DNA from 2 places in the Streptomyces sp. NPDC047453 genome. Region 2 is predicted to be linked to the other one. Evidence: riboswitches for the same ligand, from Rfam matches in the RefSeq annotation. Region 2 holds a riboswitch; the other holds the start of a gene.
What was found. Region 2 has a riboswitch for ZMP and ZTP ahead of ABZ818_RS23625 (bifunctional 5,10-methylenetetrahydrofolate dehydrogenase/5,10-methenyltetrahydrofolate cyclohydrolase). Riboswitches for the same ligand answer to the same signal wherever they lie in the genome.

Region 1 (4,190 bases), on a different contig from region 2:
CGGATGTGGAGGACGACGACATCCGCTGGCACCGGGCGCCACGGGACCTGTACGAACGGCTGGCCCGCACGGGGCTGCTGGGTGACGTGGACGGTGCGCCCGGCAGGACTCCGGGCGGCAGTCCGGACGGCCGGGGTGATCACTTGTGGTGGGCGGCCGGCGGGCTGGCCGCCGGGGCCGGCGGCACGCTGCTGATATGCCGCGCGGCGGCCCGGCGCGGTGCCGGACCGCCGCGGGAGGAACCACGGCAGGAGCTGATCGACCTGTGAGTCCTGTGCCCTGTCAGTCCAGTGCCCTGTGACCTGTGAGTCCCGTGCGGGGACGGGTCAGCCGAGGTCGATCTCCTGGTAGAGGGGGAAGACCGCCACGAGGTCCGTGGCCCGGTGGGCGATCTCGTCCGCGATCTTCGGGTCGAGGACGTGCTGGGCCTTGGACGGGGTGCCCTTGCCGGTGGTGCCGGGCTCGGTGGCCGTCAGGACGCGGTCGATCAGGCCGGCGACCTCGTCCATCTCGGCGGTGCCCAGACCACGGGTGGTCAGCGCGGGGGTGCCGATGCGGATGCCGGAGGTGTACCAGGCGCCGTTGGGGTCGGCCGGGATCGCGTTGCGGTTGGTGACGATGCCGGACTCGAGCAGGGCGGCCTCGGCCTGACGGCCGGTGAGGCCGTAGGAGGAGGCGACGTCGATCAGGTTGAGGTGGTTGTCGGTGCCTCCGGTGACGAGGGTGGCCCCGCGGCGCATCAGACCCTCGGCGAGGGCGCGGGAGTTGTCGACGATGCGCTGGGCGTAGTCCTGGAAGGAGGGCTGCCGGGCCTCGGCCAGGGCGACCGCCTTGGCGGCCATGACGTGCGGGAGGGGGCCGCCGAGGACCATCGGGCAGCCCCGGTCGACCTGGTCCTTGAGGGAGTCGTCGCACAGGACCATGCCGCCGCGCGGGCCGCGCAGGGACTTGTGGGTGGTGGTGGTCACGATCTGGGCGTGCGGGACCGGGTCGAAGTCGCCGGTGAGGACCTTGCCGGCGACCAGGCCCGCGAAGTGGGCCATGTCGACCATGAGCGTGGCGCCGACCTCGTCGGCGATCTCGCGCATGATCCGGAAGTTCACCAGGCGCGGGTAGGCGGAGTAGCCGGCGACGATGATCAGCGGCTTGAACTCGCGGGCGGAGGCGCGCAGGGCCTCGTAGTCGAGGAGGCCGGTGGCCGGGTCGGTGCCGTAGGAGCGCTGGTCGAACATCTTTCCGGAGATGTTCGGGCGGAAGCCGTGGGTGAGGTGTCCGCCGGCGTCCAGGGACATGCCGAGCATGCGCTGGTTGCCGAAGGCCTGGCGCAGTTCGGCCCAGTCCGCCTCGGAGAGGTCGTTGACCTGGCGGACCCCGGCCTTCTCCAGGGCGGGGGCCTCCACGCGCTGGGCGAGGACGGCCCAGAAGGCGACGAGGTTGGCGTCGATGCCGGAGTGCGGCTGGACGTAGGCGTGGCGGGCGCCGAAGAGTTCCTTGGCGTGCTCGGCGGCCAGCGACTCGACGGTGTCGACGTTGCGACAGCCGGCGTAGAAGCGGCGGCCGATGGTGCCCTCGGCGTACTTGTCGCTGAACCAGTTGCCCATGGCCAGCAGGGTGGCCGGGGAGGCGTAGTTCTCGGAGGCGATCAGCTTGAGCATCTCGCGCTGGTCGGCGACCTCCTGGCCGATGGCGTCGGCCACGCGCGGCTCGACGGCGCGGATCACGTCGAGGGCGGCACGGAAGGCGGTGGACTCGTTGGACAGGGGCGCGGTGTTCTCAGGCATCGGGACCTCCGGACGTGGCATCGGCGTTCACGTTACGGCCCAGGCGCACGGCACACTTTCCGCTCGGGCCGCTCCCCGATGGTCGGTCCCATCCCAGCGCGCCAGTCACGGCCCGTCGTCAGCCTACCGGGCGCACCCCACGGCGCAGTTCCCGCGTCCGCCATGCGAGCGAGGATAGGAAGGAGGACAACCTCCCCTTCCCGGGGGAGGCGCCCCTCGTCCTCGGGAGCCGCCGTGACCGCCACGGAAGACCTCATCGCCGCAGCCGACGCCCACAGCGCACCCATCTACCGCCCGCTGCCCGTGGTGATCGCCACGGCGGAGGGCGCGTGGATGACGGACGTGGAGGGGCGCCGGTACCTCGATCTGCTGGCCGGTTACTCGGCGCTGAACTTCGGGCACCGCAACCGGCGGCTGATCGAGGCGGCCAAGGCACAGATGGAGCGGGTGACACTGACCTCGCGGGCCTTCCACCACGACCGGTTCGCGGCGTTCTGCGAGCAGCTGGCGGAGCTGTGCGGCATGGAATCGGTGCTGCCGATGAACACGGGCGCCGAGGCGGTGGAGACGGCCGTGAAGACGGCCCGGAAGTGGGGTTACCGGGTCAAGGGCGTGCCCGGGGAGATGGCGAAGATCGTGGTCGCGGGCAACAACTTCCACGGCCGTACGACGACGATCATCAGCTTCTCCACCGACCCGGAGGCCAGGGCGGACTTCGGGCCGTACACGCCGGGCTTCGAGATCGTGCCGTACGGGGACCTGACGGCGATGCGGTCGGCGATGACGGAGAACACGGTCGCCGTGCTGCTCGAGCCGATCCAGGGCGAGGCGGGGGTGCTGGTGCCGCCGGCCGGTTATCTGCCCGCGGTGCGGGAGCTGACACGGGAGCGGAACGTGCTGTTCGTCGCCGACGAGATCCAGTCGGGTCTCGGGCGCACCGGCCGTACCTTCGCGTGCGAGCACGAGGGGGTGGTGCCGGATGTGTACGTGCTCGGGAAGGCGCTGGGCGGCGGGATCGTGCCGGTGTCGGCGGTGGTGTCCTCGCGGGAGGTGCTCGGCGTGTTCCGGCCGGGCGAGCACGGGTCGACGTTCGGCGGGAACCCGCTGGCGTGCGCGGTGGCGCTGGAGGTGATCGCGATGCTGCGCTCGGGCGAGTTCCAGGCACGGGCCGCGGAGCTGGGCGGGCATCTGCACCGCGAGCTGGAGCGGCTGGCCGGCACGGGCCGGGTGCGGGCGGTGCGCGGACGCGGGCTGTGGGCGGGCGTGGACGTGGACCGGTCGCTGGGGACCGGGCGGGAGATCGCCCGGAAGCTGATGGACCGGGGCGTCCTGGTGAAGGACACCCACCCCTCGACGATCCGGATCGCCCCGCCGCTGGTGATCGGCGAGGAGGACCTGGACTGGGGGCTGGCCCAACTGCGGGCGGTGCTCGGCGCGTAGCCAGTTGACACACGGAGTCCGGCAGGAGCCGGCGGTGCGTGCGGCCGGATCGGGCGGTGCGCGGATCCACCGCTCCCCTAGAGTCGCCTCGTGCTCTTCGGAATGGTGTGCGCGCTCGGTGCGGCGGTGTGTTTCGGCATGGCAACGGTGCTTCAGGCCATCGCCGCACGGGCCGCGGCGGACACCGGCGGGGACGCGGCGCTGCTGCTGCGGGCGGTGCGGCAGTGGCGGTACCTGGCGGGCCTGGGCCTGGACGGCCTCGGGTTCCTGCTCCAGATCGCGGCCCTGCGCTCGCTGCCGATCTATGTGGTCGGCGCGGCCCTCGCCGCCAGCCTCGCGGTGACGGCGGTGACCGCGTCCCGGCTGCTGCGGGTGCGGCTGAGCGCGGTGGAGTGGTCGGCGGTGGGCGTCGTCTGCGCCGGTCTGGCCATGCTGGGGCTGGCCTCGGGCACGGAGGGCCGCGAGGACGGCTCGGCGGCGCTGAAGTGGGCGATGCTCGGGGCGGCGCTGGCCGTACTGCTGCTCGGGGCGGTCGCCGGCCGCCTGCCCGAACGCGTCCGTGCCCTGCTGCTGGGCCTGGGCGCGGGCTTCGGCTTCGGCGTGGTCGAGGTGACGGTGCGGCTGATCGACTCGCTCGCCCCGGCGGCGCTGTTCACCAACCCGGCGGCCTACGCGCTGCTCCTCGGCGGCGGAGCCGCCTTCCTGCTGCTGACCTCGGCCCTCCAGCGCGGTTCGGTCACCACGGCCACCGCGGGCATGGTCATCGGCGAGACGATCGGCCCCGCGGCGATCGGGGTGGTGTGGCTGGGCGACCGCACCCGCGAGGGCCTGGCCTGGCTCGCGGTGCTCGGCTTCGCGGTGGCGGTGGCGGGCGCCCTGGCGCTGGCGCGGTTCGGGGAGGCGCCGGCCGAGGAAGAACCGGCCGGGAAGGTGCCTGCCGAGCAGGGGTGACCACCGCCCGGCGGTCCG
Region 2 (4,190 bases):
GTCGGGAAGTGGGAGTAGGAACGACCGGTGGCGCCGGGACCGCCCTGGAACAGCGTGTCGCCGGTGAAGACCACGCCGAGTCCGGGGTCGTACAGGCAGATCGCGCCCGGGGCGTGGCCGGGCGTGTGCATGACCTTCAGATCAGCGCCGGCCGCCTCGATGACCTGCCCGTCGACCAGGTGCTCGTCGGGGTCCCGGTTCGGGTGGGTCATCTTCCACAGCGGCAGGTCGTCGGGGTGCAGCCAGATCGTCGCGCCGGTGAGGTCGGCGAGCGCCGGGGCCGCGTCGATGTGGTCGTTGTGGGCGTGGGTGCACACGATGGCGGTCAGCCGGCGGTCGCCGACCGCCGCGGCGATGGCCTCGGCGTCGTGGGCGGCGTCGATGACGACGGCCTCATGGTCGTCGCCGACGATCCACACGTTGTTGTCGACGTCCCAGGTGCCTCCGTCGAGCGTGAACTGCCCGGAGGTGACGAGGCGTTCGATGCGGGCGGCCATCAGAGCACCACCACCGAGCGCAGCACGTCGCCGTGGTGCATCCGCTCGAACGCCTTCTCCACCTCGTGCAGTTGGATGGTCTCGGTGACGAACTTGTCCAGCGGCAGGCGTCCTTGCAGGTGCAGGTCGATGAGCATCGGGAAGTCCCGGGAGGGCAGGCAGTCGCCGTACCAGCTCGACTTCAGCGCCCCGCCGCGTCCGAAGACGTCCAGCAGCGGCAGTTCCAGCTTCATCTCCGGGGTCGGCACGCCGACCAGGACGACCGTGCCGGCCAGGTCACGGGCGTAGAAGGCCTGCCGGTACGTCTCGGGGCGGCCGACCGCCTCGATGACGACGTCGGCGCCGAAGCCGCCGGTCAGCTCGCGGATGGCCTCGACCGGGTCGTTCTCCTTGGAGTTGACCGTGTGCGTGGCGCCCATGGTGCGGGCGGTCTCCAGCTTGCGGTCGTCGATGTCGACGGCGATGACCTTCGCCGCGCCCGCCAGGAACGCCCCGGCGATCGCCGCGTCGCCGACACCGCCGCAGCCGATGACGGCGACCGAGTCGCCGCGGCCGACGTTGCCGGTGTTGATCGCCGCGCCGATGCCGGCCATCACGCCGCAGCCCAGCAGCCCGGCCACCGCCGGGGAGACCGACGGGTCGACCTTGGTGCACTGACCGGCCGCCACCAGGGTCTTCTCGGCGAACGCGCCGATTCCGAGCGCCGGGGAGAGTTCGGTGCCGTCGGTCAGGGTCATCCGCTGCCGCGCGTTGTGGGTGTCGAAGCAGTACCAGGGCCGCCCGCGCAGACAGGCGCGGCACTTGCCGCACACGGCCCGCCAGTTGAGGATGACGAAGTCGCCGGGCGCGACGTCGGTGACGTCGTCGCCGACCGACTCCACGACGCCGGCGGCCTCGTGGCCGAGCAGGAACGGGAACTCGTCGTTGATTCCGCCCTGCTTGTAGTGCAGGTCGGTGTGGCAGACGCCGCAGGCCTGGATCCGTACGACGGCCTCTCCCGGCCCCGGGTCCGGCACGACGATCGTCTCGACCCGCACCGGTTCGTTCTTGCCGGGTGCGATCACGCCGCGCACTTCCTGCGCCATGGTGGTGGTCCCTTCCGTCGAGCGGTGTACGTCCCCCGACCCTACGTCCGACTGATCGGTAAGGGCACCGAGGGGGCCTCTGATCTGCGGGGACGGGCGGGCGAGGCACCGGCGCCCGGCCCGCGGGGCGGAAGGTCAGTGCTGGACGGCGGGAACCAGCAGACGGAGGGGCTGGAGCCCGCCGACGGACGGGGCGCCCGCGGCGCTCGCGGGCAGCGCGGTCAGGCCCGTGACCGAGACGGCGAGTCCGACGGCGGCGACGATGCGTCGAGTGCAGATCATGCCCTCGGCAACTCCCTCCGGGCCCGCCCGGACACGGGCCCGCGGCCGCGCTCACCCGTCAGGCGCAGCGCCCGGACCGCGCTTGCCGCGCCCGCCGGGGCGGAGGAGTCTCGAACCGTGAGGCCCGCCGCGGCCCGCTCCTCGCCGGGCCGCGGCCCTTGTAGGAAGTCGTCATGTCCACCTCGGCAAGCCCCGCCCTCGACACCGACACGCTCCGCCGCGGCATCGTGCAGGGCGTCCGTGCCGCGTGCGTGGAGTCCTGCCGGTACGCGGACGGCGGCCGGGTCCTCGCGGAGTCCATGGTCTTGCTGCGGGACGGCCGGATCGCCGAGCAGATACTGATCCAGGCATGGGACGCATAAGCGGAAGAGCCGCAAGGTTCCAGGTCAGCTCCTGCCTGACCCGGACCTTCTCGGCCCGCGCCGGCCTGAGCCGGTCCCGCTCCACGCGGTCGCGCCCGCCGGGCCCGGCACGCGCGGTGTCCCACCTGGCGTCCGCCGCGCTGGTCCGCTCGCTGCTGCGGGGGGCGAGGCCGCGTCCGGGCCGTACGGCAGTGCGCGGCCTTCGGCCGCGGCGGGCCGTGTCGGTTAGGGTGAGGCGGGGCCGTGACTGGCGCTGAGGTGGAGCACCACCGGGGAGCGGCCCACGCAGAGTCGTGAGCCGCGCGCCTGGGCAATTCCCCGAACGCCCAGGAGTGGACCATGTCCCAGGCCCGTCCGATGGACGGCACCGCGCTCGCCCGCCGTGTCGTCGAGGAGACCGCGCGGAAGGCCACCGCACTCACCGAGCGCACCGGTACGGCGCCCTGTCTGGCGACAGTGCTGGTCGGTGAGGACCCCGCCTCCGTCACCTACGTACGGATGAAGCAGAACCGCTGCCGCAAGGCCGGCATCGAATCCCGCCATGTGGCACTGCCGGCCGCGACCACCACCGAGGAACTGGTCGACACGCTGCGGTCGCTGTCCAAGGATCCCGCCGTGCACGGCATCCTGCTCCAGCACCCCGTCGGCGAGCACGTCGACGAGCGGGCCGCGTTCGAGGCGATCGTGCCCGAGAAGGACGTCGACGGGGTCACCTGCGCCTCGTTCGCGGCGATGAGCTTCGGTCTGCCGGGGTTCCTGTCCTGCACACCCGGCGGCATCCTGCGGCTGCTGGACGCGTACGACGTCGAACTGCGCGGCCGGCGCGCCGTCGTGGTGGGCCGCAGCGCGATCCTCGGCAAGCCCGTGGGGATGCTGCTGCTCGCGCGGGACGCGACGGTGACGTACTGCCACTCACGGACCGCGGACCTGCCGGCCGCCGTGCGCGAGGCGGACATCGTGGTCGCCGCGGTGGGCCGGCCCCGGCTCATCCGCGGCGAGGACCTCAAGCCCGGCGCCGTGGTGATCGACGCGGGCTACAACCCGGGCAACGTCGGCGACGTCGACTTCGACTCCGCCGTGGAGCGGGCCTCGCTGATCACTCCGGTGCCCGGTGGGGTGGGCCCGATGACGATCGCCACGCTGCTGGAGCAGACCGTGACGGCCGCCGCCCGGCAGCTCGGGGTGTGAGCGGCGCACCGGGGCCGGAGCAGGAGTGAAGGCACCGACACCCCTCGGGTCGTTCACCGGCGGCGGGCGGCCTCGCGGCCATACTGGCCGTCGTGCGCGTAGCGATCATGACGGCGGGATCCCGGGGCGACGTCGCCCCCTTCACCGGACTGGGGCACGGCCTGGCTCTCGCGGGTCACGAGGTCACCCTGGTCACGCACGGATGCTTCGAACCGCTGGTCGCGGGCTCGGGCCTCGGCTTCCACCCACTGCCGGTGGACCCGCGGGCCGAGTTGGAGTCCTCGCGTGGCCGGGGACTCCACCGCAGCGCCTCCGGCACGGGCAAGGTGGTGCGGGCCGTGGGGCTGGTGCGGGCGGCCATCGCCCGGATGACGGACGATCTGATCGCGGCGGCCGAGAAGAGCGACGTACTGCTGCTCGCCGGCTCGCTCGGGCCGGTCGGGCACGCCATCGCCGAGGCGATGAACCTGCCCAGTATTGGCGCCCACCTGCAACCCCTCTCCCCCACAAGGGAGTTCGCTCCTCCACTGCTGGGCGGCGGACACTGGGGCGGAGCTGCGAACCGCCTCGCCGGACATGGAGTGAACCTGGCCGTGGAGCGGGTCTTCTCGGCGGCCGTCCCCGCCGTGCGGACCCGGCTGGGGCTGCCGCCCGCCCGCGCGGGCACCGGCCGCCGCATCCGCCGGGGGCAGCGCCGGCCGGTGTACCACGGCTTCAGCCCGCTCGTGGTGCCCAGGCCCCATGACTGGCGCAGTGGGCTCCAGGTGTGCGGGTAC

Region 1: linked by a shared signal. The riboswitch ahead of ABZ818_RS19725 (glycine hydroxymethyltransferase) and the one ahead of ABZ818_RS23625 (bifunctional 5,10-methylenetetrahydrofolate dehydrogenase/5,10-methenyltetrahydrofolate cyclohydrolase) in region 2 are both predicted to bind ZMP and ZTP.

Annotation. Positions count from the first base shown of each region.
Region 1 is NZ_JBEYTS010000020.1:91,081-95,270, forward strand. Features, by position in the region: gene ABZ818_RS19720 (hypothetical protein) at 1-269, shown strand, start outside; gene ABZ818_RS19725 (glycine hydroxymethyltransferase) at 327-1,781, opposite strand; ZMP/ZTP riboswitch at 1,812-1,900, opposite strand; gene rocD (ornithine--oxo-acid transaminase) at 2,016-3,221, shown strand; gene ABZ818_RS19735 (hypothetical protein) at 3,324-4,172, shown strand.
Region 2 is NZ_JBEYTS010000028.1:35,002-39,191, reverse strand. Features, by position in the region: gene ABZ818_RS23645 (MBL fold metallo-hydrolase) at 1-497, opposite strand, end outside; gene ABZ818_RS23640 (S-(hydroxymethyl)mycothiol dehydrogenase) at 497-1,582, opposite strand; gene ABZ818_RS23635 (hypothetical protein) at 1,718-1,864, opposite strand; gene ABZ818_RS23630 (hypothetical protein) at 2,038-2,226, shown strand; ZMP/ZTP riboswitch at 2,460-2,545, shown strand; gene ABZ818_RS23625 (bifunctional 5,10-methylenetetrahydrofolate dehydrogenase/5,10-methenyltetrahydrofolate cyclohydrolase) at 2,566-3,414, shown strand; gene ABZ818_RS23620 (glycosyltransferase) at 3,522-4,190, shown strand, end outside.